Endozoicomonas sp. GU-1: one gene and its partner. The protein of the gene in region 2 interacts with the protein of the main gene of each other region in a pairwise test. Links are inferred from orthologs where the notes say so. Each region holds a gene or a part of one and is shown on either strand. Other genes may lie near its edges. The genes, in order: brnQ and pheS.

Evidence for each region.
Region 1: the proteins of pheS (region 2) and brnQ interact in binary tests that used the Escherichia coli proteins (3 or more experiments, as listed by UniProt). The link is inferred for Endozoicomonas sp. GU-1 from one-to-one orthologs.

What each region holds. Positions count from the first base shown.
Region 1 is NZ_CP114771.1:319,020-335,654, forward strand. The notes cover bases 5,654-8,637. They hold brnQ (branched-chain amino acid transport system II carrier protein), read right to left. Parts: upstream 7,820-8,637; coding sequence 6,488-7,819; downstream 5,654-6,487. Other genes in these bases: O3276_RS01560 (ATP-dependent zinc protease family protein), read right to left, coding at 5,654-6,067; O3276_RS01570 (aminoacyl-tRNA deacylase), read right to left, coding at 7,997-8,482. Outside these bases: O3276_RS01535 (hypothetical protein), read right to left, coding at 64-348; O3276_RS01540 (M26 family metallopeptidase), read right to left, coding at 677-1,606; O3276_RS01545 (alpha-L-glutamate ligase-like protein), read right to left, coding at 2,166-3,170; O3276_RS01550 (7TM domain-containing protein), read right to left, coding at 3,183-3,572; O3276_RS01555 (UUP1 family membrane protein), read right to left, coding at 3,583-4,716; more of O3276_RS01560, read right to left, coding at 4,946-5,653; magnesium/cobalt transporter CorA, read right to left, coding at 8,774-9,727; O3276_RS01580 (hypothetical protein), read right to left, coding at 10,213-11,205; glnD ([protein-PII] uridylyltransferase), read right to left, coding at 11,202-12,926; map (type I methionyl aminopeptidase), read right to left, coding at 12,926-13,720; O3276_RS01595 (hypothetical protein), read right to left, coding at 13,859-15,499; O3276_RS01600 (hypothetical protein), read right to left, coding at 15,583-16,635. UniProt on the Escherichia coli protein: Liv-II branched chain amino acid transport system, which transports leucine, valine and isoleucine. Also acts as a low-affinity threonine transporter.
Region 2 is NZ_CP114771.1:1,917,449-1,933,852, forward strand. The notes cover bases 13,652-16,404. They hold pheS (phenylalanine--tRNA ligase subunit alpha), read right to left. Parts: upstream 15,666-16,404; coding sequence 14,637-15,665; downstream 13,652-14,636. Other genes in these bases: thiS (sulfur carrier protein ThiS), read left to right, coding at 15,865-16,065; O3276_RS07805 (thiazole synthase), read left to right, coding at 16,103-16,404. Also shown: O3276_RS07745 (alpha/beta hydrolase), read right to left, coding at 1-1,059; O3276_RS07750 (hypothetical protein), read left to right, coding at 1,466-4,390; O3276_RS07755 (hypothetical protein), read left to right, coding at 4,398-4,679; O3276_RS07765 (hypothetical protein), read left to right, coding at 4,833-8,927; O3276_RS07770 (hypothetical protein), read left to right, coding at 9,314-10,102; O3276_RS07775 (ankyrin repeat domain-containing protein), read left to right, coding at 10,275-11,384; O3276_RS07780 (MerR family transcriptional regulator), read right to left, coding at 11,413-11,757; ihfA (integration host factor subunit alpha), read right to left, coding at 11,738-12,049.

The DNA of each region.
Region 1 (16,635 bases), 1.6 Mb from region 2 along the record:
TTTAACCCCCCCCCCCCCCGATGCCAGCGTATGATTCATAACCCGAGGTTGTGACATGGCTGTTCACCGCCGTGGTGTCGGCAACCTTTCCTTCACCCCCCCCCCCCCCCCCCCGATGCCGGCTTTTGCATCTCTACCCTTGGTTTTGACATTGCTGTACACCGCCGTGGTTTTGGCAACCGTTCCTCCACCGTCAACCTCCCCCCCCCCCCCGATGCCGGCGTCTGCATACCAACCCGAGGTTGTGACATGGCTGTTCACCGCCGTGGTGTCGGCAACCGTTCCTCCACGTCGAACCCCCCCCCCCCCCGATGCCGGCGTCTGCATACCAACGCGAGGTTGTGACATTGCTGTTCATCGCCGTGGTGTTGGCAACCGTTCCGTCAACCCGCCCACCCCCGATGCCGGCTAATCCCCATGTACCCGAGGTTTCGACCCTGCTGTTCAACGCTGTGGTGTTGGCAACCTTTCCTCCAGCGTTAATCCCCCCCCCCCCCCCGATGCCGACGTATGCATGAAAACCCACGGCTTTGACTGTGCTGTTCACCGCCGTGGTGTTGGCAACCGTTCCTCCACGTTCAACAATCCCCCCCCCCCGATGCCGGTTTCTGCCCGAGGACCCGTAGTTTTGACATGGCTGTTCACCGCCCTGGTATTGGCAACCGTTCCTCCAGCTTTAACCTCCCCCCCCCCCCCCGATGCCGGCGTCTGCCCGAAAACCCGAGGTTGTGACATGGCTGTTCACCGCCATGATGTTGGCAACCATTCCTTTAACCCGCCCCCCCCCCCCGATGCCGGCGTCTGCATACATACCCGAGTTGACAATATGAACATTGACCGCCCGGATATTACTGACTGTGCCAGTATCATCAACAACACAGGCTGCTAACCCGGTCGTCTTCTGGGAATTTATATTGGCATCAGTAAAGTGAAGGTTCCTGATGCTGCCTTGCAGAGTGTCAACAAAACAGTCAGACAGGCCTCTGATGGTATGGCACTGCCCATCGTACTCCCCGGTGAATGTGCCAATGGGTTTATGGTCTTTACTGACAACAATATCCGCTGTCTGTTGATATTTGCCGTTTGGTGGAAATTCGGGATGTCGACCAATCTTGCCCAGGTCTTCTGCATTATTAATCGATTTCGAATTCGCATACTGAAAAGAACTGGCCAGCGTGCCAAGTGCAAGCAGTCCCTTGGCTCCCTGACTCCCTTGATAGTAGGCCGTGGATGGCTGTTGAAGGGGTACGGTTTTCGAGCCGGGTTCTTTTTCCCGGGTTTCTTTTAATATCTGTGGTAATTCCGGTTTTGCATCCGGCCCGGGCAAACCGCTCCCGGACCAGGCATTGGCCATATCTTTCGCCATGAAAAGGATGGAACTCGATGGCAGGATAGTTGTTGTGGCCAGTCGCAAAAGATCTTTCACTGCTTTGCGGGAATTAAAACTGAGGTGAGGGTCTTCTGTTGGAATCAATGATTTCATAAATGCTTTAGAAACAGCAACGCCATGGCCGAGCCAGGAATATTCGGCACCATTCCCTGAACATTGGGAAGCGCTGTCGCAAATTGGTTGCTGAATTGATTGCTGAATGGGTTGCTGAATCATAAACAGGACTCCTGCTGTTGTATGTATAACAGTGCATTAGAAAGTGCACAAAAAATGACGGTGCACTCCCTTGTTCGTTTATGCAGTGACGTAAAAGTTCCCGGGTTATGTTTTTTTTATAGTGGACGCGATGCCTACGTTAAAAGTGTCGTGTTATCTTTATACTTGAATGGTGGTAAAACTAATTAAAATTAGCGGAAAAAGTAGCGTTTTAATCCTTTTACCTTATTGATGGCCGTTTATTCAGATGTAATTTTGTATTCCTATTCGTCTATGCAGTGACGTAAAATTTTCCATTTTTTTTATTTTAGGGTATAAAAAGTCACACCGTCGTTTATCCATTAGACAATTTCTTTTTTTGCACCATCGAAAACCAGCCCCATCAACCGCCCAAAAAAGAAGCATTCCTGATCAGCATCGTTTTATTCAGTCTGGGAAAATGTCGCCGCCCGCTTCCCGAAAAGCTGGAACCACTTGTGCTTTTGCGGGCAGCGGGGGGCGGGCAGCGTCCGTAGAAATGTCGAAGTTATTTCAGGACAGCTCATCAGCCATTGGGGAATCAGCGCTCTGGTGCAGTGGTCAGGCCAAAATGTTGCTGTGAAAAAGCAACTCGTTCTTCAATAGGCAGGTCATGCTTGCGCAGGGATTCAATCATTTTCAGCCTGGGCTCAATCCCCTGGCCATTGGCAATCTGAATCGCCAGGCCCGGTCGGGCGTTGAGTTCCAGAATCAGAGGGCCAAGATGTTTGTCCAGCACCAGATCGACACCCAGGTAGCCCAGGTTGGTCATCTCATAGCAGGTAGCAGACAGGCATAATATCTTGTGCCAGTGGGGCACGTTGAGGGTTGCGAAATTGTGGCCCGTATCCGGATGCAGGCTGACCGGCAAATCATGCTGCACACTTCTCAGGCTGTTGCCGGTTGCCATGTCCAGGCCGACGCCGACTGCCCCCTGGTGCAGGTTGGCCTTGCCATCGGATTTCCGGGTGGCCAGGCGCATCATTGCCATAACCGGAAAGCCCCGGAACACAATGACCCGGATATCCGGTACACCTTCAAAGCTGTAGTCATTAAAAATGGGGTCAGCAACGATCAGGTTTTCGATGACGGCGACGTCTGATTTGCCGCCCAGACTGTAGAGACCGCCGAGAATATTGGACACATCACGGCTAATGGCGTCAAAGGATAGACTTTCGCCGCTGGCCTTGACGTATCGATCACCATCACGGCCGGTAATCACCAGAATGCCTTTGCCGCCGCTGCCCTTGGCCGGTTTGATAACAAACTTCTCCAGTGGTTCCAGAATGCCCTTTAACTTGCGGATATCGGACTGGTATTCAATCACGCCAATCAGTTTTGGAACATCAACACCGGCTTTCTCGGCCATGCGTTTGGTGGTCAGTTTGTCGTCCACCAGGGGCAGGAGGCGTCTGGGGTTATATCGGGAGATATAATTCAGGTTGCGGCTGTTCATGCTCAGTATCCCGGTCTCTTTGAGCCGGGAGGGTGAGGTAATTGAGTGTTTTGCCAGCGCGTTGTGCACCAGGCTTGTTAACCATCCCATGGAAACCGACCTCTACTTATCTGAATGAACCAGTGGATAGAACCGCTTGAGTTCAAGCAGTCGATAGCCGGTGTACTGACCAAGCAGCAGAACAATGCCCAACAAGGTGAGCATCAGTTCAGGGAAGTTGAAGGTGAGCTGTTCAACAATGGGATTGGACATCAACAGGTAACTCAGGGTGGCTACCAGAAGACTGCCGCCGCCTTCTTTCACGACATCGCCGGGGCCTTCTTCTTCCCAGAGGATGGACATCCGCTCAATGGTCCATGCCAGAATGATCATCGGGAAGAAAGTGACCGTCAGTGCCTGGGTAATGCCCAGTTTCCAGCTGAAGATGCTCATGGCGGCCATGATCAGAATGACAACAATGATGACAGCCCCCAGCCGTGCCACTAGCAGCATGTTTTGCTGACTAAGGAAAGACCGTATCCATAAACCAATGGATACCAGGGGAGGTGAAAATCACCAGCCCGGGTATTAATTGAGTTTGCAGGAAAGCCATGGCAATAAGCACCGGCATAAAGGTACCGGAGGTGCGCAGGCCAACGATGATGCGCATAAATAGCACAACCAATACCCCGATCGGTATCAACAGAATGATCTTGAAGGCATTCTGGACTTCCAATGGCAGGGAGTAGATGGAAAAGTCTATTAAGGCGGCACCATCCTGGTTTGCCTGGGTGAGTGCCAGCTCCCGGGTCGGGGCATTCTGGGAAATAATAGAGAACCTGACGTCAGAGTTAACCCCGCCCATCACATCCAGCAGTGATTTGGCCCCGCGCTGCCAGAGAAAGAAGGCGTCCGGGTTACCTGCTTTACCGGTTTTGGGATCAAAGAGCTGCCATTCGGTGCCATCATACACCTCTATCATGTCGATAATGGGTTGTCTGCGTCGGCCATCTTCCAGGTGCAGGCCCCGGACAATGCGAGCGGGGATATTATTCATGTGGAGTAGATTGACCAGCAAGTCCGGAAGCTTGACCCCTTCTTCCACCATGCCGAGCAGCATATTGGTGTTCTGGCCGGGTTCTTTGGCATTAAACTGGCTGATCATGGAGCCGACAAAACTGACCGTGTCGGCTGAGTGTTCAGTCACCTGTTTTAACAGGCTTTTGGCCGCGGTTTGATAGGGTTCGGGCAGCACGGGCGCAATGAACGGTTCGGGCTGGTCATTCACGTTGGGGTTGATGCCGGGCTCCAGGCGGATCTTAACCTTATAAAACAGATCCTGGCGACCATCCGCTTTGCGGATACTCCAGACGGCACGGCGCTGACCGCCATCGTTGGTCTGGTTAATGCCATAGCCGGGTGAGGCAAAGGATTCATCGAGAATTCTTACATCGGGCTGCTGATCCGGAAGGGTCAGGCTTGCCTGGGCAGCCTGTCCCCGGGCTTTGAAGCTCACCCAGGCTTCAATACTCCAGACAGTAGAGACATCCTTGCCCAATAGCGGAAAACCCAGTGCAAAGTGTTTGTACAGGGTTAATCCCAGGCCGGCGACAATCAGTCCGGCAATCATAAGGCCAAGCTGAAAACGACCTTTCATTCTTTTCCTCGCTTTTAACTGTCTATCCTGGGTTCAGTTGATAGGAAGAACCTGAACCTGCTAACGGCTTTCTGCCGCTCAGGGTGATGTTGCCAACGGCCTTTTAAAGAAGGGAACCACAAAGGCACAGAGACACAAAGTTTTTTCTGGGCTCAGCAAGCAAAAAAGGCCTCCTTTGTGCCTTCGTGTCTTTGTGGTTCAGGGCTTTTATCGCTTTTGCGACACCCACTCAAGGCTGTTTGGTATCCGATGTGTATTCCCTGGATACATCCACAAGCGCTCGTTTCTCAAGGAAACGGGCACCGATCAATGCCGGGAATTCATAGTTTTCCCGGCTGCGCAAAGTGAATTGTGTCGGCACAAGGATGTCACCAATGCTGGCATTCAGCGTGATCACCGGGCGTCGTTCAGGCTCTTCTCCATGACGTTTGATCCGAACAAACCGGGTGACCGGCTCCTGCATGGAGATAAGATCACCAGTGGAGTTTGCCAATCGGAAGCGAACCCAGTCTTTGCCATCTTTTTCAAAAAACTCAATATCCCGTGCATCAATGGAGGAGGTCAGGGCTCCGGTATCAATTCGGGCTTTGAGGACTGTATCGGCATCAGGCAGCGTCATATGTTCAACAGCGCCCACGGTGACCAGACCTTTAATGCTGACCGGTTTGATGATCGCCCTGGTGTAGGATTTCTGGGTAACGGGAACCAGGGCTTTACGGTTATTGGAGCTGATCACCGTTTTAGTGGCAATATGCTTCTGATTGACGTCGATAACGGCCAGATCCTGCATAAAGCTGCGCCCGATCAGCAGTGGTGACTCATAGTTGCTGCGATCTGTCAGTGAAACAGGCACTGACTGGGTAATGTCACCGATGGTTATGGTCATCATGACAATCGGGCGCTCCACCGATGGGAGCCCCGGACGTTTGATCCGGGTGACACTTTTCAGCGGTAACTCCATCAGCTCAGTCCCTTTGGACGTACGATGCAGCTCAAACCTGACCCACTTTTTGCCATCACGCTCAAAAAACTGGATCTCTCTGGCATCCACGGAACTGTTTTCTGCGCCGGTATCCAGCTTTGCCTCCATTTTGAGGTTCAGGTTTGGCAGGGTAGCGGTTTCGTTGATGCCAAGAACGAGCAGGCCATCCTGGTGAGCCGGTGTCTGGATGGTCTGCTCACGAATGGTAATCGTATGGGTATCGGCAGGAGGTTTTGTTTGTGCCTCGGGCTTTGCTGGCACCATGGGGTGTTCCGACGTCTCCGGAACCGGAACGGGTTGGGTAATACGAGAATCGTCCTTGGCAGGACGCTCTTTATTAAAAGCTGTCTGGCATCCGGTTAAAATCATGGTTAAAACAAATAAAGCAGGCAGAGCCAAGTTGCGGAACATGTGACAAGCACTACGTTTTTTGGGGACTATTTAAGGCGCACACATTTTATGCGTGCAGCCATGGCGGTTGCCTGTCATCAACAAAACCGTAGAGCCTAAAGGAGTCCGGTGATAGTGGCTGAAGTATTGGCAACTAAAAGCGAGGAAGCTTACTTGATCTGCCTTCGCTTGCCAATTGTTAATCTTGACTAAATTCTGAGATGTGACGGGAGCCGAAGGTTTATGTCCATAGGGGAGGGAGCAGAAACAGGGGGGTGTTGAAAAATAACTTTTGCTATTAAGGACCTGCTTGCATTTGAGACTGATATTTCAGTAGCCGCTCTATAAGGCAGCCCGGATAGCCAGGCTACCCGGGCAACAAAAAATGGTTGTGATTTATTATGGCGTTTGACAGTTCGAAGCAGGTCTGATGATCAAGCCAATTAGAACGGTAATGATTAATACCGCCAGAGACGGAAGTAGCCAGACCATATGTGCTTCATAGCCGGGAATCATGCTAAAAGGCTGTAATGCTGCCTGTAGCATTGCAAAATCTTTTATGCGCAGAACATCAATGATACTGAAGATGAAAATGACCGCCAGTGTGGCCCGGTAAGTCAGGACGGGCCCGGGCAGCCAGTCACGAATAAGCCCCAGGAAAATCAATGTTATGGAGATTGGGTAGAGAATCAGCAGTACCGGAATAAAAAGGTCAATAATCTCGTTTAACTCCATATTGGCAAAAAAGACACAGACAATGCTGATGATGGTGACGATGGTTCGATAGCTGACCCTATCGAACATTTCATCAAAGTACTCACTGGCGGCGGTGATACAGCCAATGGCCGTGGTCAGGCAGGCCAGGGTGACCACAGCGGCGAGCAGTGCTATCCCGGTGGTTCCGAACAGTGTCTCGGCATAAAGGGTCAGGATTTGCCCGCCGTTGTCCGGCTCGGGGGCTATCTCCCGGCTGGTGGCTCCCAGGTAGAAAAGCGAGAGGTACACCAGGGCAAGCCCGGCCGCTGCGATGATGCCGGTAATGATACTGTAACGAAACAGGCTGGACTTATCTTCAATACCATGGGATTTGAGATTGGTGATGATGACAATGCCGAACATCAGTGCTGCGAGGGCATCCATGGTCATATAACCCTCAAGGAATCCCTTGATAACCGGCGATTCGGTATAAGTACCCATGGCCTGCCCGGGAATGCCGAGCGGTGAAAAAATGGGTGAGAGGCCGAGAATGACCAGCAGGGCAATTAATGCTGGAGTGATCAGTTCGCCTACCGACTCCAGCAGTTTTCCGGGCCGGATAGACAGATACCATGAGATACTGAAAAAGATCAGACTGAATATCAGCTGACTGAGCTTGCCGGGTTCGGCCAGAAACGGTGTGATTCCCACTTCAAAAGAGACCAGGGCGGTTCTTGGAACGGCATACAGGGGGCCAATGATCAGGTAAATGCAGGAGCCAAGGGCGATGATCAGGGCTCTGGGCATTTCGCCACTGATTTCGTTGAATCCGCCACCCACTCTGGCGATGGCAACAATGCCCAATAGTGGCAGGCCGACGCCGGTAAGCAGGAAACCTGCAGCGGCATACCACATATCTTGCCCTGCCAGTTGTCCCACCATGGGGGGGAAAATCAGGTTTCCTGCCCCGAGAAACATGGCAAATACCATAAACCCCATACCGACAATATTCTGTAAACTCAGTTTTTGTTTCATGTTTTCAGCTTCCAGAATTCCCGATTATTGAAGTTTTATCGGGATCTGCTCCTTTTTTACATTAATTAAATGGCCTTTCTGATGACAGATAACCAGCTGCCTGCTATCAGTATGGACGCTATCTGTGAAAGTGGTAGCAGGGCAATCGACGAGCCCGAACAGTGTGGCGGCAATCATTTAATGATTTCCCGGAGGTGCTGAACAAAGGTCATCATGGGGCTGATCATTGCTGATTTGCTGCAAGCTTTCCTGCAACAGGCAAATCAGGGTTTCATGATCACCGGCTTCCAGGAAAACATCCGGGCTTTGGCACAGCCGGTTGTCCCAGAGCACTGCCATATTGTAGGGCTCACCAAAGGGTGGAATGGCTCCGGGTTCGCAGTCTTTGAACCTGGAGTTCAGTTCGTGTTCTGTGGCGAACTGCAGTTTTGAGTTGGTGATTTGGCTCACCTGGTGAATATTGACCCGGTTAGCGGCCGGTAAAATGGCCATCAGGTAGTGATCAAGGCTATCTTTCAGGATCACTGCCTTGGCCAGCTGGTGCAATGGAATTCGGGCGGCGATGGCGCTCTGCACGGAACTTTTGCTGGGTTGATGTCGGATGGTTTGATAGGGAATATGCTGCCTGGCAAGGTAATCGTAAACTGTGTTGGCAATGCTCATGATGGAAATCACCCCAGTAAATTTTGGCTTGAGGTGAAAAGAGTATAGCCGCTGATGGTTTTATTTCAGTGGCTATCGGTATTAAGTAGTTGGCCAAATGGAATCGTATATTTCTGGCTAAGTGGGCAGTTGCTATGCAAGGCGCAACGTAGGGAGCATAGCCGTAGCTATGTGACCGGAGTTGCAACGCCGCACGACTGCATGGATGCAGGAGATAGAGCAACGCAGGAGCAGTTGCCGGGAGTGACTGACAACTTAGTCAGAAATATATGATTTCATTTGGTTAACTACTTACAACCAGCCTTTACGTTTAAAAAACAGAAAGGTGGCTAACGCGCTCAACAACATCAGTCCGAGTGCAATTGGATAGCCGAACTCAATCGAGAGCTCTGGCATGATTTTGAAATTCATCCCGTAAATACTGGCAATCAGTGTCGGCGGAAGGAACATAACGGCGGCCACTGAGAAAATCTTGATTATGTTGTTCTGCTCAAGATTGATGTAGCCCATGGTGGACTCCATCAGAAAGTTGATTTTCTCGAACAGGAAGCCGGTGTGTGGTGTCAGGGATTCAATATCCCGAAGCATATCCCTGATATTGTCTTTCTGTTCATCATTGAGCATATGGCTGCATGCGCGCATCAGGTAACGAAGTGAGCGCTGGGTATCCAGCAGATTCAACCTGACTTTGCCATTCAGGTCCTCCTGAAGTGTGATGGTGCGCAGCTGCTCATCAACATCTTTATACTGCTCTGACAGCGCATTCTGGCTGACTTCTTCCAGGTCCTCGTACACTTCTTCCAGAGTATCAGCAAGGTATTCAACCTTGGCATCAAACAGCGCAATGATCACCTCCAGAGGCGTTGTTGCCTTGATATGCTGGGTTTTAAGGTGTTTACGCATCAGCCTGAATAAGCCGGTGGGCTCATCCTGAAGGGTGATCAGTTTATCGGGTCTGAGGTTGAATGCGACGTTAATATTTCTCAGCTCGTGGCCGGACCTGTGGGGAAACAGGGAGCGAATATGAATACCGCTTTCGGTTTCAAAGTAACGGGAGGAAATTTCAATCTCTCCCAGATCTTCTTCTTCGGGCAGGCAGCCCGGGAAGTGGGTTGTTAACCATTGGTGCTCAGCACTGTCCGGCTCTGTTGCTTCCAGCCATATAGTGCCCTTGGCCGACGGGAAATCTGGCGTTACCCGGTCAATGGAGAATTGGTCATCCTGAGCACTATAGGCAAAGATCATAGTTACTGCCTTATTGATAACGAAATAGATTGGCCGACTCGAAGTTATAGTGCCAGCCACCAAACTATCTATCTGAACGACCAGACCCTGAATATTTTAAAAAACAACGGAGGATATTGTCATTTCAGATGTCAGAGGGTTGCACCGTTTGGTAACAAAAAAGGGGAGGAATTGTACGATAATTGACTTCTATTAGGATAGTGGGAATGTGCCAGGTGCTAATAACCTGGCAGGGCATTATCAGGAAGATTACGGGGCTGAACAGCCTGCACACATTCAGAGGGTGTTTGCAAAAGGTATAAAAGCTTTAAACCACAAAGACACTAATTCACAAAGGAGGTCTCTTTTGTTTGCTGAGCGTAGCTCAGACAAGCCCAAAAAAAAACTTTGTGTCTCTGTGCCTTTGTGGTTCCCTTCTTTTTAATTAAGGCCTTTCACAACACCCTCAGGTTGTGTGGGCAGCGTGCAGGTACAGTACAGGCTATTTACGGTGTAATGGCATCATGGCTTGAAGCTTCACGCAGTACATGGATTAATGCACTGCATATCTCGTTACAGCTCGCCGCCTCCTGAATGGCCTCACCATTATGGTCAGCTATGATAAAACTGTCTTCGACCTTTTCCCCAAAGGTGGCAATTTTGGCACCGTGTACCTGCAGATCCAGTCTGGCGAAGGTCTTGCCGATCAGGGCAAGCAGTCCGGGGCGGTCTGTTGCGGTAATATCCAGCACTGTTTGCCTGGGTTCAATCTGGTTGCTGATCAGCACCGCAGGCTCCCGGTTAAAATAGCGCAGTTGCCTTGGTGTTCGACGGCGGATAAGGTCCGGGAATGTGTCCGGCGCAGACAGGGTATTTTGCAGGTGCGTTTTGATGTCCAGTATCCGTTCGGCATTGGGCCCGATGGCAGAGCCATCTTCTTCAAGCACGGTATAGGTATCAAGGCTGTAGTTACTTCTGGAGGTAATGATACGGGCATCCTGAATGGCCAGTCCCAACTGATGAAACGCCGCTACCGTGGCGGCAAACAGGTTGGACTGGTCATGGGTATAGACAAACACGCTTGACCCCTGGTGCTCATAACCATCGGCAATTTCCGGAATCAGGATCAGTGGTTCTTCTGAGTCATGCTGGAGAATACCTTCGGTCTGCCAGCTGATTTCATCACTTTGATGACGGAGAAAATACTCATCATTAAACTGATCCCAGAGATAGGATATGTCTTCCTCTTTCAAGCCTTGTTCGATTAACAGAGCCATCGCCCGTTGTTTGGTGTTGGCGATCTGCTCATTCATTTCCGGCAGATTATCGACGCCCCGTTTCAATAGCTGGTGGGTTTGCGAGAAAAGCTGTTGCAACAGAGAGGCTCTCCAGCCATTCCAAAGCCCGGGGTTGGTGGCATTAATATCCGCTACAGTGAGAAGGTAAAGGTATTTCAGTCGTTCCCGGGTACCGACACGTCGGGCGAAGTCCTGAATCACTTTCGGGTCAGACAGATCTTTTTCTGAGCGGTGACGGACATGGTCAGGTGTTCCTGCACCAGCCAGACAATCAGCGCAGTATCTTCCTTATTCAGGCCATGAACACGACAGAATTGCTCTGCATCCTCGGCACCGAGCTGGGAGTGATCGCCTCCACGGCCTTTACCGATATCATGGTAAAGGCCTGCCAGATATAGTAATTCCGGTTTGGGAATTCTATGGATGATTCTTGAGGCAATAGGAAACTGCTGGTGGCTCTTTTGATAGGAAAAACTTCGCAGGTACTTTATCAATAACAGGGTGTGGGCATCCACCGTGAGTGTGTGGAAAAGATCGTACTGCATCTGCCCTATGATGCGACCAAACTCCGGAAGGTAGCGACCCAGTATGCCGTAGCGGGCCAGCCTTCTTAACGACGCTGTTAAAGCATAGGGGGCACGCATGAGTTCCAGAAAAAGTCTTGTGCATCTTGGGTCTTTGCGAAAAGTACTGTCTACCAGGTGGCGGTAATCTCTCAGCAGTCGTATGGTTTCAGCGGTGGGGCCCTGGATTGTCTGATCCCGGGTGAGCAGCACAAACATCTCCAGAATAGCGGGCGGGTGTTCGGCAAAGACTCTATCGTGCACGGTTTCAATGTAGTTATTGCATACCTGAAAACGTTCATTAATGGCATGAACTTTATGAACGATGCCAGCGCTGAGGATATCGTCGTCAAAATGTTGCAGCAGCAGGTCTTTCAGCTGGCTGACAATCATGACCGTGCGAAAGTAGCTCTGCATAAACTGCTCTACCGCCAAAGCCCCTGTGTGGTCGTGATAACCGAACTGGCTGGCCAGTGTTCGCTGGTGGTCAAACAGCAGGCGATCTTCTCCCCGCCCGGTCAGGGAGTGAAGTGCCCAGCGGATTTTCCAGAGAAATGCCCGGCATCTCTGCAGCTGCTGATATTCAACATTGCTGAGGAATCCAAGCTCCATAAGCTCAGCGGGATCATGAGTCCCGTAGTGGCGACGGGCTACCCATCCCAGCATATGCAGATCCCGAAGGCCGCCCGGTGAACCCTTGATATTTGGCTCCAGATCATATTCGGTATCATTATATTTACGGTGTCGTTTACGTTGTTCATCGAATTTTGCCTGAAGGTACCGTTGACTGGGCCACATATGTTCAGTATCAATCAGGTCCAACAGGTGTTCGTGCAGAAATGCCGGACCGGATATCACCCGGGACTCTATCAGGTTGGTGATGATGGTCAGATCGTCAGCGGCCTGGCTGGCACACTCATCAAGGGAGCGGACACTGGAGCCGACTTTTAATCCGATGTCCCAGAGTAAGGTCAGGAAATGTTCAATCGCATCCTGATGTTCATCATAATGGTCTTTTTCCAGCAGTATCAGAATGTCGATGTCGGATCCGGGGTGCAGTTCCCCTCTGCCGTAACCGCCAACGGCCAGTAGGGCAATGGGACAGCTGTCACTCCAGTTCAGATGTTCCCAGGCCAGGCGCAGAATCTGATCCATCAACCATGCCCTGGCAAATACCAGTTGCTCTATATCCATACCATCCAGAAACCATTGATCCATTTTGGATGTGGCTTCCTTGAGGCATTTCTTATAGGCCGGAATCGGGGTTTTGGAAATTGTTAAGTCCGCCCGGAACTGACTCTTATTAAAAAGATGGTCCAGAACAGAGGCTGGTATTTTCTGAAACGGATTGCTCATCATCAAAAGTTTTCTTCTTTTCGTTTGGTGAGCACTTCGTAGCCTGTAGCGGTTACAGCAATGGTGTGTTCCCACTGGGCAGAAGGGCGTCGATCTCTGGTTACCGCAGTCCAGCCATCGCCCAGAAGTTTGGTTCCTTTCTTGCCAGCATTGATCATTGGTTCGATAGTAAATGTCATGCCCTCTTGCAGGACACAGTTATTTCTGTCGTTATAACCCTCATAGTGGATGACCTGTGGGTCTTCATGGAACACACTGCCAATGCCATGGCCGCAGTACTCTTCCACAACCGAGAAATGATTGCCGTGGGCATGTTTGGCTATTACACGACCGATATCGCTTAGACGATTGCCTGGTTTCACTTGCTCAATGCCCAGATAGAGACACTCCTGGGTCACCTGTACCAGCCTCTGGTTAAACGGTTGAACGTCACCAACCAGGAACATTTTGCTGGTATCGCCATGGTAGCCATCTTTGATCACAGTGATATCGATATTGACAACGTCGCCGCTTTTCAGAAATTTTTTGTCACTGGGAATGCCGTGACAAACGACCTGGTTGATGGAAATGCAGGTGGACTTGGGGAAGCCGGGTCTGCCCGGGGCTGCGCCGTAGTTCAATGGGGCAGGGATTGCCTTCTGCACATTGACAATATAATCATGGCAGAGGCTATCCAGTTCGCCGGTTGAGACGCCGGGCTGCACATGGGGTTCGATCATTTCCAGCACTTCAGCGGCCAGGCGGCCAGCGATGCGCATCTTTTCAATTTCTTCAGGGGTTTTGATGGTTACATTCATTGTCAGGTCAGGCCACTTAAAGATGCGAAAGTCAAATGATAATTCTTATTATCTTACCAGAATCCCCAAGCGAAGTATTAACAATATGATATACGTCAGCTGTTGCTCAAAACGAGGGGTGACTTCTGCGTTTAAGTCCTAAAGCAGGTAAGATGCCGATAAAGCCACAGCCCCTAACGGTACTGCAATTTGGGCATATCTGACCAGGTGCCAGAAGGAAGATAGCCAGGTTCTCTGGTCTACTTTGGGGTTTGATCTGAACCTGACATCAAGGCTTTTCTTTGAAAAATAATTATCTTCATAGCGCTTGGAACTGAAGAGTCCCCACAAGGTATACCACTGGCAATCCCAGGCGTCAGGATCGGATTCGCAGGACTGATGGTAGAAAGGCAGGTTTTTCTGATAAACCGTTAACTTCAGTGTGTATATTGTGTTCGGAGCCAGCTGGTCGTCGTAACTGAGGGCCTCGTTGGACAGGAAAATTTTTCCGGGGTAGTAGAACAGTGTGGGCACATAACTCCGGTAAATATTTTTGTCAGGGTTATCACCATTTTTCAGTTTGAACTCCCAAAGCGTGGACCTTCGAATTTTCTGGTCGTTGGAAATGGCGTTCAATGTTTGCTGAATACCTTTTGCTTCATCGATATAGATAGTGGACTTCAGTCTGTCGCCAAATATGGAGGGTTCATAGAGCTGGACTCTGACGATGATATTTTTCAGCTTTTCAGTGACATCTTCTGATACCTCGTTGAGTGCTGCGGCAGAGAAGTCCTGGGCCCTCATGATGAATGGGTAGCCTTTCTCTTGCCTTGAGCCATCCAGGCCAGGGGCAGACTGCCATACCAGTGGGTCAATGTGCTCGTTGTCAAAAGTTTTGGGAAGCGAAAAAGCGTTGGGAGAGTCTGAAGCAATTCTTTTTCGTGTGGTTACGGTAAAGCTGACTTCGTCTTCACCCTTGAAGCGACAGGAAAGGCTATCCGGTTGCGGGTTGTGGATATGCTCGTTGAAGATGTACTCGTTTTTAGGGTCTTCAATAAACAGGGTTGGCGCTAATCTGGCAGATTGTGAGGTACGCGCGATGTTTTTCAGATTGCTGACAGTGACCACTTCCTCTTCACCCGGTAGCAGATCATAGCCATTGGCAAGACGGTCAATAAAGCCGGGGGAATCAGGGCTCCAGCGGGCTTTGTCTTTTTTCAGAAACTCAACGTCAAAGACCATTTTTCCCTCACCATCCTGACAATACCGGCTTTCGTGCATAGTGATATCGGCGTAACAGGTTTTTGCCTTCCAATGGCAATGTTCGACTTGTTTCATGCCACCGTCCGAGGTGGGCAGGTATGTCTTTTCACATACATGGTAAGAACCACAGTGATGTGCATCGGTGACCAGCTGGCACTCCTGCCAATTCCAGTGAAGGTATGTGCGGTAGTTAATAACACCTTTCCAGGCTGGTGACGGCTGTTGCCGCAAAATATCTGCCGCATCGTGGCGGCTGATATTTTTCAAGTCCTGCCATGCTTCTTCGTCAAAGGATTCCGGTAAGCGAACATGGGTATAGTGGTTGGCCGAACATCTTAACTCTTCAGAGTGGAGGTTGCGGGTTTGATGGGCAGGGATAACGTGTCCGGGGCATGACTGGCTTGCTGTTATCCTCGGAGCAGACACTTGCAGGCAATGGTTATTAATAAGAAAAGGCACGGCATAAGAGGTGTATGGCTTGGAAAATAAAAGTATGAGCAGCAAAGCCACATACACAAGTTGCTTTTTGATAGCCATCACATCAACCTGCAAAAACATTTAGTGAATTTATTTTGAAAATGAGTATCTCGTCACAGATACTCATTGCTTTGTATTGATGTTTAAAAGAGCTGTCGTCTTTTTCTGCGATCAGCAAAGACGTTGTCCCTGGTCAGCATATCAACCACGCTTTGCAGCTTTCTGGCTTCATCGAGACGGTTTTCCTGGTTTTCCAGGGCGTTGATGCACATGGCAACAGCTCCTTTGAGTGTGCCAGCCTCAACCATCATGACGTCGCTCTCAATATCATCGTCATCTTCTGATGAGCTGAAAACCTGCTTTGCTTTTGCCTGGTAGAGGGCTCTTGCCATGTCTGAACTGAGGTAGTGCTGACGATATCCATCTCGAACCTTTCTGAGGCCGCCTGAGCGGCTGATGGCCAGTTCTTCATCAATATCTTTTTTAATCAGGGCGATAATGAAATATTTGGTATCCATCTCATTGGATTTACCGCCCAACCAGGTAACCCATGAACTGACAGATAACCACTTTTTGCTGGCGGAATTTTCAATGGTTAACATTGCTTCCTGAGCGAGATTGGCGTAACGCATGAGCTTATTCTGATCATAAATGGGTGCAGCACCAACGGTCATATCGTTCAGGTAATAATCCAGATTGAAAATACGCTTGTCATATTCAACCGGGATGCACCCAATTTGAATTCCATAGGTGGCACGAATGTAAGATCTAGCCCAGAATGCATCGATCAGCATATCTTTGGCTCTTTTGCTGCCTTCCCGGTCGGAAATGGTTCTGTATCTCTCTGACGTACCGAAGGTATCTATAAAGGTTTCAATGGCATCTTTGGTAAAACGGTTGATCCCTTCATCAATGACTCGCTTATCCTGGGTTCGCATGGCCCGTAGCTGCAACGCATTACGTTTCATATCAGCGATCTGCTCTGCAGTATACAGTGACATCGACTTGAGCTGGTCGCTACTGATGCCGAGCTGCTGATGAAGGACGCCATTGGGCAGGATGATATTGAAATGAAGCTGGCTCATTTGGGTATCAAGCCTGCGCAAGGTTGACTGGTATTGATGAACCAGCGGGAGCATATCAACCTCACTGTCGGGATCTGCAGTTATGTCTGGTCTGAGGGTGGGGAAATGTTC
Region 2 (16,404 bases):
TTTACTTTTAAGAAAAGCAGCCTGGTCTTCAGAAAGGCCTGAGTGTCCGGGAAGTTTGCTATGGTACCACGATAAATGGCTTTCTTTTGCCGCAGCATTGGCAAACATTTCGTACATCCGGGATCCCTTGCGAATCGTGTGATCGTTCTCCCGTGAGAGAATGATTGTGTTCACCTTGTGGTCTTCCACCAACTGTTTCATGGGGGTAGCTGCATCAATGTGAGCACCCAACAACCAACCCAGGGTATCGGCAAATTCGGGTAATTGTGGAATGACGACTCTTGAAGTGGTGCTGTAGGAGTCATGGTTAACCAGTGTCAGGCGTTTTTTGGTCCGTATTGCCTCATCTTCACCCAGATTACTGAGATAGCGTTCCAGAGCAACTGTGGCAACGCCGCCACCCAATGAACTTCCCATCAGTGTGATGTTGTCAATACCGGGTTGGTTCAGCGCCGTGTGCAAGACGGCCATGGCATCCTTGATTACGGTTTCGCCGGTGGCCGCAGGAGCATAGCGTAAAAGTCCTGCCCTTTTGTTGATTCCGGTGCCCGTGTAATCGTAAAGAAGAACCGGGCAGCCCAGAATCCGCTGAATATTGCCCGGTGTTTCTGTGGGTTTGCCATCTGGCAGTCCATGGGAGGTGCTGGCAAGCCTGTCTTTGTCAAAGAAGTTTGAGATGGTAGTACCATTCATATTGTTAAAAATGATCAGGTCTGACAACGGTGTGGACTGTTGCTCTGCGGGGTAGCAAATGACTCCGCAAAGGGTTGTGGCGTCATGGGAGAGGGTGATTTTTTCTGTCCTGAAACCGTCCTGATGGGTGGCGTTACAGGCAGAATCTATAATCGCCTGACTCTTTGCGGGGAAGTGGGCTTTAGCGGAAAACAGGTAGCCGTATTGTGCTGAAACAAGGCGGCAGCCCACCAGTTTGGATAGGCCAAGCCGGTTTTCAATCATCCACCTGGCAACTGATGTGCATTGGGATATCCCATAGCTGGACAATGATGGGGAGGTCGGTTCAGCAGGTGTCAGGTGTCCACTTAAGAGGGAGGTACTCACTAAATGTGATGCCACAGGGCGGTTGCCAAAGTGTGCATTCGTGATGGGTTGTTCTCTGGCATCTGCCAGCTTGAGGGAGATGAGGGGCTCATTGTTGTACTGATGGATTGTGCGACGGTATTCATCCGGTGCCTGATATATTGTAAGTAGGTACTCGCCTGCCTTCGTATACTTCGACCATACAATCAGTAATTAGTTCCATCCCTTGCTAGCCAAGGCTTAAGACTGATGACATCCGAAACGTTTGAGAAACTGGAGCAGCTTCTATCCTGGGCAGTGAAGGCACCTCAAGAATAAGCCGATCCGGCAGGGTTGGCTATTACGCTGGTTAAATTCGCGTTTACGTTCTATTGTTGTCATCCCCAGACGATTCTTCAACTGGAAACAGGTAATCCCCGAAGAAACCATGCAGTCACCTTCCTCCTCAGTAACCGCAGACACGGCATCCCCGTTAACAGCCACTGAAGCCGGAAGGCACTGGCCGGCAAACAGCCGAAAACAAAAAAGAAAGCGATCCATGTCAGGTTACCAGGTGAAACAGACAACAACGGGCACTGGAACATTTCCACCGCATCAACTGCAATCTGAATCCGGGCCCATCCCATCCATAAAGCGCAGGCGTGTTACTGACAACAGCAGGCGTATTGTCTGTTCTGCAACTTCGCTACCTACAGAAATTAACAGTGGAACATCAATTTCAGAATTTTCTGTAAGCCAGCAAAATGAACTGCGAACACATTTAAATAATCAAGAAATTCAAGCAATATTAACGAATGCCGGGACTCTTCTGAAAAACCTCAAAGACAGGAACATCCAGTTAGCGCGAGACAGGGGAAAGCCGCCTGCACATTCCCTCTTTTCCAGGTTAAAAAACTTCAGCATTGTTAAAGATTCTCAGACTTTCAAAGGCTATTTTGCCAGGGCCAACACGTTCTTTTTAGCTGTCAATCCCCAGCAGATTACCAATACCAGCTGCCTTACCAGCATGCTCAAGTCGAAGACTCAGATAAAAAAGTTTGCAGAAGAAAGCGAGGAAAACATTCAGGCGGTTGCTGCTAACCCATGCTTGAAACAGATTGCCTCTATGTGTAATGGCAAAGGCTTGCCCGACAAAGCGAAGGTGGAAGCGTTCGTGGCGTGGCAGTGCTGGAAGGTGAACGGCGAATTCAGCCTGGAACTGCTGCGGGCCTTTTCCTCCATGATGAGCAGAAAGGGCTTGCCCGACAAAGCGAAGGTGGAAGCGTTCGTGGCGTGGGAGTGCTGGAAGGTGAACGACGAATTCAGCCTGGAACTGCTGCGGGCCTTTTCCTCCATGATGAGCAGTAGGGGCTTGCCCGACAAAGCGAAGGTGGAAGCGCTCAAAGCGTGGGAGTGCTGGAAGGTGAACGGCGAATTCAGCCTGGAACTGCTGCGGGCCTTTTCCTCCATGTGTCATGGCAAAGGCTTGCCCGACAAAGCGAAGGTGGAAGCGCTCAAAGCGTGGGAGTGCTGGAAGGTGAACGGCGAATTCAGCCTGGAACTGCTGCGGGCCTTTTCCTCCATGTGTCATGGCAAAGGCTTGCCCGACAAAGCGAAGGTGACAGCGTTCGTGGCGTGGGAGTGCTGGAAGGTGAACGGCAAATTCAGCCTGGAACTGCTGCGGGCCTTTTCCTCCATGTGTCATGGCAAAGGCTTGCCCGACAAAGCGAAGGTGGAAGCGTTCGTTCAATGGCTACCCTCGGATGAAAATAAGAATATTCTGAAACTTTCTTTCCGAATATTTGCCAGTTTTGGTTTGCCCTCAGCAGAAAAACTGACTGAAAATGAGAAAACACTTCGCCAATGCCTTAATCAGCATGGTTGTACCACTGAACATGGCGACGACAATAGTGATGAAGATCTTTTAGAATCGAGTCAAATAAAAGCACTGGCTCTGTTCTTCTCTGGACCCGCAAAATGGCGCATGAAAATTGCCGAATTCCAACAATATCTGGCTGCCCACAAGAGTCCTCGACATGACAGAGTGGCTGTTCGTGCTGCGCTGCAATCATTGCTGCCGATATTGGCTATCCATGGAGGAACTGGTATCCCGTTCTGGATGGAAAAATATCGTGAAAATCCACGCTGCAAAGGAGTACTCACTAAAGCATTATCCATTCCTGCACCACTGGCTTTAACAAAATTTGCACTAACGCAACTCCCTGAATCTGAGAGGCAGGAATACCTTGAACTGTGCAGAAACCTGAAGCCAGCCCCAACTCAGGAACAGTGGTATGCATTAAAACCACTTTACCAACAGCTTGGCCAGCGATTTGACTTCACGCAATCCAAACGCACGATGCTGGAGATTCTCTGGCAACAATCAGAAGATAACCGCTCAAAATACGCGGATAAGATGGATGAGCTATTCAAAACCTTGCCCACCATCTCACAGTGGCGCGGGTTACATCGGGTGCTTGGACCACACAAAATGCAGCAATTCATGGATGCCTGTCTTGACTATCAGGCTACCCCTGAAACCGCTCCTGATGTAACGATTCAGCAACGGTTGCTGGCAGGAATGCTGCTCACAAACCACTCTCTACCTGAACCAGAGAAAATACCGGATCTCTGCTTTTCAAATCGAGTGGCAACAGATGATAAAAGAGGGGTGATGGTCGGTGGTGATCCCGCCATGTCGGGCCAGGAACGCCTGTGGCGCTTTATCACGGCCATGTTAATTGAGCTTGAACAAACAGAATATCAATTCAAGAATCAAAGACTAACCGTTTTGCCAGACGATGGCGATCCGGTTGTACTCCAAAATCCAGAGTTTACCCCGAGAGATACCGGCTTTGTTATCAAGAACTGGACATTGCAACAGTTAACCGCCTTTTTCAAGGCAACCGAGTTCACAGAACAATGGTATAAAAAGCCTCAGGACAAGCGCGATCTCTATGCGATCAGGCTTGAGGCAAAATTAGCCCAAATGAAAGCGAGAACCAAAGAGCCCAAGAAAGCCAAGCCGAAAAAAATACCACACCTGGTGACACCCTCTATGATTATTCGTCTAATCAATTGCCATAAACCATTAAAGCCTGCGGTCTGGTCATCTCTTGAACACTATGCCAGCAGCGGCCAGCTAAATGCCCGTTTATGCACGGCACTCGGCCCGGTTATCAAAGATGATAAAGACGGCATTGTTCCAGACCTCGTTAAGAAAGCGGTGGTTGCAAAGTTGGAACAGGAGGCGGCAAAAACGCCAGTAGTAACATCAATCCCTCAGCAAGGACTTCCAGCAAGGGCAAGCATACCAACTCAAAGGAACCAGGTTGCCAACAGTCGCATTCAAGGGCCGCTATCTAACTTTTGACGCGGCAATGGAAGCTCTGGATCGTTTTCGCGAATTGGGAAATGCAGAACTTGAACTGCTGGAACCCCATCGAAGCCGAATGACTTATGTTGAATTAAGCACTGCTATCTGCAAAAGCTACGCAGTGGATTCAGAAACACGGAAAGAATGGCATGAAGCCAGCGAGAAAAGGAGAAGAGACCCACTTGGGCTTGATGAAATAGTGGAATGGGATTTGGATTCATTGGCGACAGAGTCAGAACTGGTCAACAACAATGACTGGATGGAAGAGTTCCTACAAGGGCTGTGATATGCATTCACACGTTGCCGGTGAAAAACACCTTCTATAACCCGTATTCCAGAGGATGACACCCGTTCTTTAAAGGTGAACCCCAAGGTTCTCGCAAGCTTCTCATGTGCAAACACATCTCACAGCCAGACTGCCTGACAAAACAGGTCAGCCTTGTTTGATACCGGCTGCCTGGAACTTTACCGGGCTGACCAGGTCAGTTCTATTGTTGTCATCCCCAGACGATTCTCCAACTGGAAACAGGTAATCCCCGAAGAAACCATGCAGTCACCTTCCTCCTCAGTAACCGCAGACACGGTATCCCCGTTAACAGTCACTAAAGCCGGAAGGCACCAGCCAGCAAACAGCCGAAAACAAGGAAGAAAGCGATCCATGTCAGGTTACCAGGTGGAACAGACAACAACGGGCACTGGAACATTTCCACCGCATCAACTGCAATCTGAATCCGGGTCCATCCCACCCATAAAGCGCAGGCGTGTTACTGACAACAGCAGGAGTATTGTGTGTTCTGCAACTTCGCTACCTGCTAATCCGGAGCCAATGGAGACCGAACCGGTCATGCCTGAACCAATGAAGGATGTACCGCTCACTACAGAAATTAACAGCGAAACATCAATTTCAGAATTTTCTGTAAGCCAGCAAAATGAACTGCGAACACATTTAAATAATCAAGAAATTCAAGCAATATTAACGAATGCCGGGACTCTTCTGAAAAACCTCAAAGACAGGAAAATCCAGTTAGCGCGAGACAGGGGAAAGCCGCCCGCACACACCCTCTTTTCCAGGTTAAAAAACTTCAGCATTGTTAAAGATTCTCAGTCTTTCAAAGGCTATTTTGCCAGGGCCAACACGTTCTTTTTAGCTGTAAATCCCCAGCAGATTAGCAATACCAGCTGCCTTACCAGCATGCTCAACTCGAAGACTCAGATAAAAAAGTTTGCAGAAGAAAGCGAGGAAAACATTCAGGCGGTTGCTGCTAACCCATGCTTGAAACAGATTGCCTCCATGTGTCATGGCAAAGGCTTGCCCGACAGAGCGAAGGTGGAAGCGTTCCTGGCGTGGGAGTGCTGGAAGGTGAACGGCGAATTCAGCCTGGAACTGCTGCGGGCCTTTTCCTCCATGTGTCATGGCAAAGGCTTGCCCGACAAAGAGAAGGTGGAAGCGCTCAAAGCGTGGGAGTGCTGGAAGGTGAACGGCGAATTCAGCCTGGAACTGCTGCGGGCCTTTTCCTCCATGATGAGCAGTAGGGGCTTGCCCGACAAAGCGAAGGTGGAAGCGCTCAAAGCGTGGGAGTGCTGGAAGGTGAACGGCGAATTCAGCCTGGAACTGCTGCGGGCCTTTTCCTCCATGATGAGCAGTAGGGGCTTGCCCGACAAAGCGAAGGTGGAAGCGCTCAAAGCGTGGGAGTGCTGGAAGGTGAACGGCGAATTCAGCCTGGAACTGCTGCGGGCCTTTTCCTCCATGTGTCATGGCAAAGGCTTGCCCGACAAAGCGAAGGTGGAAGCGTTCATGGCGTGGGAGTGCTGGAAGGTGAACGGCGAATTCAGCCTGGAACTGCTGCGGGCCTTTTCCTCCATGTGTCATGGCAAAGGCTTGCCCGACAAAGCGAAGGTGGAAGCGCTCAAAGCGTGGGAGTGCTGGAAGGTGAACGGCGAATTCAGACTGGAACTGCTGCGGGCCTTTTCCTCCATGATGAGCAGTAGGGGCTTGCCCGACAAAGCGAAGGTGGAAGCGTTCGTGGCGTGGGAGTGCTGGAAGGTGAACGGCGAATTCAGCCTGGAACTGCTGCGGGCCTTTTCCTCCATGTGTCATGGCAAAGGCTTGCCCGACAAAGCGAAGGTGGAAGCGCTCAAAGCGTGGGAGTGCTGGAAGGTGAACGGCGAATTCAGCCTGGAACTGCTGCGGGCCTTTTCCTCCATGTGTCATGGCAAAGGCTTGCCCGACAAAGCGAAGGTGGAAGCGCTCAAAGCGTGGGAGTGCTGGAAGGTGAACGGCGAATTCAGCCTGAAACTGCTGCGGGCCTTTTCCTCCATGTGTCATGGCAAAGGCTTGCCCGACAAAGCGAAGGTGGAAGCGTTCGTGGCGTGGGAGTTCTGGAAGGTAAACGGCGAATTCAGCCTGGAACTGCTGCGGGCCTTTTCCTCCATGTGTAATGGCAAGGGCGTGCCCGACAAAGCGAAGGTGGAAGCGTTCATGGCGTGGGAGTGCTGGAAGGTAAACGGCGAATTCAGCCTGGAACTGCTGCGGGCCTTTTCCTCCATGTGTAATGGCAAAGGATTGCCCGACAGAGCGAAGGTGGAAGCGTTCGTTCAATGGCTACCCTCGGATGAAAATAAGAATATTCTGAAACTTTCTTGCCGAATATTTGCAAGTTTTGGTTTGCCCTCAGGAAAAAAACTGACTGAAAATGAGAAAACACTTCGGCAATGTCTTAATCAGCATGGTTGTACCACTGAACATGGAGACGACAATAGTGATGAAGATCTTTTAGAATCGAGTCAAATGAAAGCACTGGCTCTGTTCTTCTCTGGGCCCGCAAAATGGCGCATGAAAATTGCCGAATTCCAACAATATCTGGCTGCCCACAAGAGTCCTCGAAATGACAGAGTGGCTGTTCGTGCTGCGCTGCAATCATTGCTGCCGATATTGGCTATCCATGGAGGAACTGGTATCCCGTTCTGGATGGAAAAATATCGTGAAAATCCACGCTGCAAAGGAGTACTCACTAAAGCATTATCCATTCCTGCACCACTGGCTTTAACAAAATTTGCACTAACGCAACTCCCTGAATCTGAGAGGCAGGAATACCTTGAACTGTGCAGAAACCTGAAGCCAGCCCCAACTCAGGAACAGTGGTATGCATTAAAACCACTCTGCCAACAGCTTGGCCAGCGATTTGACTTCACGCAATCTAAACGCACGATGCTGGAGATTCTCTGGCGACAATCAGAAGATAACCGCTCAAAATACGCGGATAAGATGGATGAGCTATTCAAAACCTTGCCCACCGTCTCACAGTGGCGCGGGTTACATCGGGTGCTTGGACCACACAAAATGCAGCAATTCATGGATGCCTGTCTTGACTATCAGGCCACCCCTGAAACCGCTCCAGATGTCACGATTCAGCAACGGTTGCTGGCAGGAATGCTGCTCACAAACCACGCTCTACCTGAACAAGAGAAAATACCGGATCTCTGCTTTTCAAACCGAGTGTCAACAGATGATAAAAGAGGGGTGATGGTCGGTGGTGATCCCACCATGTCGGGCCAGGAACGCCTGTGGCGCTTTATCACGGCCATGTTAATTGAGCTTGAACAAACAGAATATCAATTCAAGAATCAAAGACTAACCGTTTTGCCAGCCGATGGCGATCCGGTTGTACTCCAAAATCCAGAGTTTACCCTCAGAGATACCAGCTTTGTTATCAAGAATTGGACATTGCAACAGTTAACCGCCTTTTTCAAGGCAACCGAGTTCACAGAACAATGGTATAAAAAGCCTCAGGACAAGCGCGATCCCTATGCGATCAGGCTTGAGGCAAAATTAGCCCAAATGAAAGCGAGAACCAAAGAGCCCAAGAAAGCCAAGCCGAAAAAAATACCACACCTGGTGGCACCCTCTCTGATTATTAGACTAATCAATTGCCATAAACCATTAAAGCCTGCGGTCTGGTCATCTCTTGAACACTATGCCAGCAGCGGCCAGCTAAACGTCCGTTTATGCACGGCACTCAGCCCGGTTATCAAAGATGATAAAGACGGCATTGTTCCAGACCTCGTTAAGAAAGCGGTGGTTGCAAAGTTGGAACAGATTGAGGCAGCAAAAACGCCAGTAGTAACATCAATCCCTCAGCAAGGACTTCCAGCAAGGGCAAGCACATCAACTCAAGGGAACCAGGTTTCCAACAGTCGCATTCAAGGGCCGCTATCTGACTTTGACGCGGCAATGGAAGCTCTGGATCGTTTTCGCGAATTGGGAAATGCAGAACTTGAACTGCTGGAACCCCACCGAAGCCGAATGACTTCTGTTGAATTAAGCACTGCTATCTGCAAAATGAGCTACGCAGTGGATTCAGAAACACGGAAAGAATGGCATGAAGCCAGCGAGAACAGGAGAAGAGACCCACTTGGGCTTGATGAAATAGTGGCATGGGATTTTGATTCATTGGCGACATTGGATTCATTGGCGACCAAGTCAGAACTGGTCAACACCGATGACTGGATGGAAGAGTTCCTGCAAGGGCTGTGATATGCATTCACACGTTGCAGGTGAATGGGTAATGAAAAGTATTTCTTCGGTTTTGGTCAGGAACTTTGTATCGATCAGGTGTTCAAACAACGCAGGCTCATGTCCGAGGTCACTTTGTTATGAACGCCACTGATTCTCAAATTATACGGCGAGTTCCAGCTTCACCAGTTCAGGAGACGCAACACGAAGGAGTGGAAGCCATACCAGCAAAAAAACCATCCTGCAGTGAGATGGCTAACGTCTTCCCGAAGTTGACAGACACAGAGACGCTGGTCGAAAAAGCCAAGGCGGTTGCCAGGCAATTAAAAGATCCTGACGGTAAATTAAACGACTGGGAGTTCCCCTGTAATTTAACCCCGTTGCACATTGCCTGTCTTGCTGGTGATATGGAACTGTTAAACATCGCTATTCTGGATGATTTTTGCCGGGAGCACATTGATCAGCAAACATCTGCTGATGTTGATGCTAGTGCAAATGGAACTACTGAAAATAATGAAGCTACTGCCAATGCAGCAACTGCATCACCAGTGGGCAATAACGAAGCTGGTGATCAACGGCCAATTGCCACGAACCACGACACGGCTTTGCATTTTGCCCTGCTGACCGGCTGGAATGAAGGCGCATTAGCGCTTATGGAAGAGCTTGATGTTCAGGCTAAACTGAAAAACACCATTAACGACAGAGGCGAAAGCCTGCTCAGTCTGGCGGCCAGTCACAGCAGTCTTGCAGTCGTTCGTGGGCTTTGCGATTCTTTCAAGACGAGTGAAAATTATCGAGAGTATCTGTTTCACAAATCAGAACACCAGAGAACCCTGCTTCATTGTGCAGTAGACCAGAATGGTCCGGAAGTTTTCAACTATCTGCAAGATCAGCAAATATCCGCAACCAGAGAAATGATCGCAGATTCGGCGGATGATCAGGACAACCAGCTCCGGATGCTCCCGAGAACAACGCGTGCTGATAAAGATAGAAATGGTAATACACCCGAGAAACTTGCCGCAATGAAAGCTGGTCTGCGTTATATCCAGCAATTTCATGACAATCCCAAACTTGTAGAGGAAGTACGTTTTAGTGACAGTAATAACCCCTGGCTAGGTTACTACTTGCGAGACATTACTGGTTTAATGCAGCCTGTATCCTGGACTTCACCGTTTAGATCATGCAACCTCGTATAAAATGACCAGTCACTGCCTGTTCCGAAGTAATTTATGACCAGGCAGAATGGATTGCCATGGCTTTCCGGTTTATCACAGAACATAAGTGATGGGAAATTTTTCGTTGTAGTCAGGAACTTTGTGCCGGTCGTGTATTCAAATTAGGCAGATACACGTTCGAGGTCACTTTGTTATGGATGTCAATACTTCCCAAACTAATCCGTCTTTTCAGTCTTCAGCAGCCAAGGAGACGCAACCCGAAGGAGTGAAGGCCACACCAACAAACGGGCCTTCCTGCGGTGAGGTTGCCAAGGCCTTTACGGAGTTGGCAGACATTAAAATGTTGGTCGAAACAGCTCAGGCGGTTGCTGGACTATTAAAAAGTGCTGAAGGTGGATTAAACGACTGGGATCTCCCTTGTGATTTAACCCCATTGCACATTGCCTGTCTCGCAGGTGATATGAAACTCTTACAGCTCGCTCTCAAGAATGATGACTGCCGGAGTCGCATTGATCAACACACGGCGTCTTGTTCTACTACCACTACGTCTTCTACTCCCGATTCCATTACTATCACTACTACTATCTCTGTCACTGCGGCTATCGCTGCTAATGCTGCACGACTGGAGGACCCTGGCGAGATTAGAAATATCCTGCCAATTGCCATGAACCACGACACGGCTTTGCACTTTGCCCTTTTGACCGGCTGGAATGAAGGGGCACTCACCCTTATGGAAGCACTCAGAAAATTGGGTAAACTGGAAAATACCACGAACGACAAACGCAATAGCCTGTTTAGTCTGGCGGCAAGTCACAGCAGTCTTGAAGTAGTACGTGAGCTTTGCAGTCATTTCATGGGGAGTGAAAATTATCGAGCGCATTTATTTCACAAATCAGAAGACCAGAAAACTTTGCTTCATTGTGCTGTGGAGCAGGATGATCATGAAGTTTTCAGATATCTGCAACGGGAGCAAATGGAAACAACCGACAATATAAACAGGGATTTGGCAAGAAAACACGGCTACCGTTACCGGGATTTCCCGGAGAGTTTGAGTTTACCGACAACAACACGTGCTGATAAAGATAGAAATGGCAACACACCCGAAGAACTTATTGCGCTGAAACTTGGCTTGGATAACATCCAGAAATTGAAAGACAATACCAGGCTCTTAGAGCAAAAACGTTATCATGGCTGTGATAGTCTCTGGGAAGAATATTACTTGCAAGACATCACCTTTCTAATTGATCCAATATCCTGGATTCCGCTGTGGAAAAAAAAACCACTTAGCTACTTCTTCGGATGAAGTGATTGCCTGTTCCGAATCATTTAGCTCAGGACAAAATATCAACAACTGCTTCTAATTCCGATATTGCCTGCGCTATTTCAGTACGATAATCAAACGTTTGTTGCTTAACCGCATGACGCTTCAGCTGAGTGCGGGCTCCATCGATGGTAAAGCGCTGATCGTATAAAAGACTGCGGATCTGTCGAACCAGCTGTACGTCTTCATGGCGGTAATAGCGCCGATTACCTCGACGAACCGGTGACAGTTGGGGAAATTCCTGCTCCCAATAGCGCAGCACATGAGACTTAACCAAACAGAGCTCACTGACTTCGCCAATGGTAAAGTAGCGTTTGCCAGGGATAGCTGGCAGATCACTCGTCCTGAGTTCCATGTCCTGCATAGGTTTCCACTCTCGCCTTGAGTTTCTGACCGGGTTTGAAGGTCACCACACGTCGTGGGGTGATCGGGATTTCCTCTCCCGTTTTCGGGTTCCGGCCTGGTCTTTGACTTTTATCGCGCAAATCAAAGTTACCAAAGCCGGACAGTTTCACCGATTGGTTTTTTTCGAGAGACTGGCGAATTTCCTCAAAAAACAGCTCGACCATCTCTTTGGCTTCGCGTTTGTTAAGACCAAGCTCTTCATTCAGTCGCTCGGCCATATCGGCTTTCGTCAGGGCTCCCATGAACCAATCCCCTTTTTTGTTTTTCCCATGGTAATAGCTGTATCGGGTTTTCTGAAAGAAAGATAACAGGCTATTACCATGATCTTATTATTCACTCTGAGGCCATTGACTGGCGTTTACTGACGCAGGCTGGCATCGAAGTCCTGTTTCAAGCGGGCAACAACACGGTCAACCAGCTCATTAACCTCGTCATCCTTTAGAGTGCGGGAAGGATGCTGTAAGGTCAAGCCCATGGCCAGGCTCTTGCACCCTGCTTCAATACCCTGACCGGCATAAACATCAAAAGTATTGACCCGGCGCAACAATTCACCGGCTGCACTGGCCATTACCCGTTCAATGTCGCCAGCAGCAGTGGCGGCGTTAACCACCAGCGCCAGGTCACGGCGAACTTCAGGATACTTCGACAGGGCTGCAAAACGGGTAACTTTGCCTTCCGTCACCGCTTTCAGGCTGAGTTCAATCAGGTAGACCGCAGCGGGCATATCCATCGTCTTTGCCAGCGATGGGTGCAAGGCCCCCATATGACCAATCACTTTGCCATCACGAACAATTTCGGCACACTGGCCAGGATGCATGGCTGCATGCTCGCCCTTGCGGAACACAAACTCATTACCGGCCTGACCCAGGGCAAAGACCGCTTCGAAATCGCCTTTCAGGTCAAAGAAGTCAACGGCTTCAGCCTTGCCCTGCCAGCTTTGTGGATGACGGCTGCCAGTCATCAGGGCAGCCAGCATTGGCTCCTGTTTAAGTTCATCGCCGTCTTTACCCTTTTCCCTGATAAAGGTCAGACCTGTTTCAAACAGACGAACCCGGCTTTGCTGACGATTCAGGTTGTAGCCCGCGGTTTTAACCAGTCCTGGCAGCAACGTTGTGCGCATCACGGACAGATCGCTGGCAATCGGGTTGGACAGGGCAACAGGCTCACGCTGAGGATCAAACAGCCGGTGCAGTTCCGGAGCGATAAAGCTGAAGCACACTGCCTCCTGATAACCACGGGCCGTCAGTACACGACGAATGTCTGATTCCTGAACCCGGGACTCGTCCACCTGTTTCATCTTTAACAGCGCCGTCGGCGTGCTCTCAGGCAGATTGTTGTAGCCGTAAATTCGGCCAAGCTCTTCCACCAGATCTTCTTCGATGGCAATATCAAAGCGCCAGCTGGGGACAGACACCGTCCAGCACGCCTGGCCATCGGTCTCTTCAACAAGCGACAGGCCCAGACCCAGGCGCGACAGCAGAGCTTCAATATGGCGATTGTCAATGGCCATACCCAGCAGTGACGTCACTTTTTCAGAACGCAGTGTTACTTCACGCAAAACAGGCAGGTGGGCTTCGCTGGCCACTTCCGTTACCGGACCCGGTTCACCGCCACAAATCTCGACGATCAGGGCCGTGGCACGTTCAACCGCCTTGTTCTGCAGCTGGAAATCCACACCCCGTTCAAAGCGGTGGGAAGAGTCCGTGTGCAAGCCGTAGGAACGGGCCTTACCGGCAATGGTAATCGGATCAAAGAATGCGCTTTCCAGGAAAACATGACGGGTCTGGTCACTGACGCCGGAACCTTCTCCCCCATCACCCCGGCAATCGCCAGAGCCTTCTGCTCATCAGCAATGACCAGTGTGTTGTCGTTCAGTGTGACTTCCTGACCATCCAGCAGGGTCAGCTTCTCGCCAGCCTCTGCCATGCGCACATGAATGCTGCCAGAGAGCGTATCCAGGTCAAAGCCGTGCATAGGCTGACCCAGCTCCAGCATGACGTAGTTGGTGACATCCACCACCGGGTCAATGGAACGAACACCGGAGCGACGCAGATGCTCGGTCAGCCACAATGGCGCAGAGCGGGAAACGTCCACGTTACGAATAACCCGGCCAACATAGCGCGGGCAGCCCTGGGGAGCATCGATATGAACCGGGAAGGTATCATCAATGGCGGGTGCCACTTCCGCTATCTGCTCTTCCGTTACATCCGCCAGAAAGTTTGCGCTGACTTCACGGGCCAGACCGGCGATGCTCAAACAGTCACCACGATTAGGCGTCAGATCCACATCGATGATCTTGTCGTCCAGAGACAGGTATTCACGAATATTCTGGCCAACCGGGGCATCCGCAGGCAGCTCCAGCAAACCATCGGAAGACTCTGCCATGCCAAGCTCTTCTTCGGCACAGAGCATGCCGAAGGATTCAACACCGCGCAATTTGGCTTTTTTGATTTTGAAGTTGCCAGGCAATACGGCACCCACAGTGGCAAAGGGAACCTTGATACCCACCCGGGCATTAGGGGCACCACACACCACCTGGAAAGACTCACTGCCGGTACTGACCTGAGTCACCCGCAGCTTATCGGCATCCGGGTGCTGCTCACAGGCAACAATTTCACCAATAACGACACCGGTAAACTCACCGGCAACCGCTGCAACCTCGTCAACCTCCAGACCGGCCATGGTGATTTTGTCCACCAGCGCCTGGGTATCGACCTCAATATTGACCCACTGCCGCAACCACTTTTCACTGAATTTCATGCTATTTACTCAATCCTGCTAAAACCGTCTGTTCTTAAACGTTTGAAAATGACGCTGTCCCAGCCGCTCTTAACGGAACTGATCCAGGAAGCGCAAGTCGTTCTCAAAGAACTGGCGCAGGTCATTGACGCCATAACGCAGCATGGCAAAACGCTCAACCCCCATACCAAAGGCAAAACCGGTGTACTTTTCAGGATCGATCCCGGAGTAGCGGAACACGTCCAGGTGCACCATGCCGCAGCCCAGCACTTCCAGCCATTTGATCGAGCCATCGTCGTTACGGCCCCACTCAATATCCACCTCGGCAGAAGGCTCGGTGAACGGGAAGTAGGATGGACGGAAACGAACCTGCAGGTCATCCCGCTCAAAAAAGACTCTCAGGAAGTCAATCAGAACACTTTTCAGGTCCGCAAAGCTGACTTTCTCGGCAACGTACAGACCTTCCACCTGGTGGAACATCGGGCTGTGGGTCTGGTCAGAATCACAGCGATACACCTTACCCGGGCAGACAATGGCAATGGGCGGGTTCTCGTTATTTTTGACGAAGCGCTCCATGGTACGAACCTGAACCGGTGAGGTGTGGGTTCTCAGTACGGTAGTGTCGTCAAAATAGAACGTATCGTGCATGGCACGGGCCGGATGGTGACCGGGAATATTCAGGGCTTCGAAGTTGTGGTAATCATCTTCGATTTCCGGCCCTTGCTCCACGGTAAAGCCGATGCGACCGAAATAGTCGGTAATCCGTTCCATGGTACGGGTAATCGGGTGAACAGTACCCAACACCTGACCACGCCCAGCCAGGGATACATCAATGGCCTCACTGGCCAGTCGGGTATCCAGGGCCTGCTGATCCAGCAACGCTTTCTTCTGGTTGATCGCGTCCTGAACCTGCTGCTTGCCCTTGTTAATCAGCCCACCCGCTTTTGGTCGCTCCTCAGGGGAGAGCTGGCCAAGGGCCTTAAGCAAAGAGGTCAGCTCGCCTTTCTTACCGAGGAACTGAACGCGGATCTCGTCCAGACCTGAGGCGTCAGCAACGGCTTCAACGGCACTGAGTGCGCTGGCCACCAGCGTATCAAGCGTGTTATCCAGATTCTCCATGGGGTTTCCAAAACAGATGAGCTACAGAAAATAAACGGTCAATTCTAACGGCTGAACCCTGCCTTGGGTAGAGTTGTCACCGCCAATAATGAAGAGTATTTGTCTTTGTGCCTCAACCCGGCTGTGCAGATCATTTGTCAAACACCCCCCGGATTCTTTAGAATCTTGCCAACTAAAAAGGACTGGCACCCAATTGACCATGCAGATCACGGTAAACCATCAGCCGATGGCAGTGGAGCCCCCTATCAGCGTTGAGGCCCTGTTGCAGCAACTGAACCACCTGGAAAAAGGCGTAGCCCTTGCGGTCAATAGTAAAATCATCAGCCGCTCCCGGTGGGCATCTTATCTGCTGAGTGACGGGGATAACATTACCCTGATAAAAGCAACGGCGGGTGGCTAGACATAAACCGAAGCTCATTAAATAACGTAAGGCTGGCATGCTGGAAATTGCGGATAAAACCTTTTCTTCACGACTGTTTACCGGAACCGGAAAGTTCAGTAACAGCCAATTGATGACCGATGCCATCATTGCCTCCGGCAGTGAACTGGTCACTATGGCGTTGAAGCGGGTTGACCTGAATGAGCAGCAGGACAATATCCTCGGGCCTCTTCTCGACCGACAGCCTGAGCACAACCTGAACCTGCTGCCAAACACCTCAGGTGCCCGTACTGCGGATGAAGCCATTTACGCAGCCCAGCTGGCCAGAGAAGCCCTCGGCACCCATTTCGTCAAAGTCGA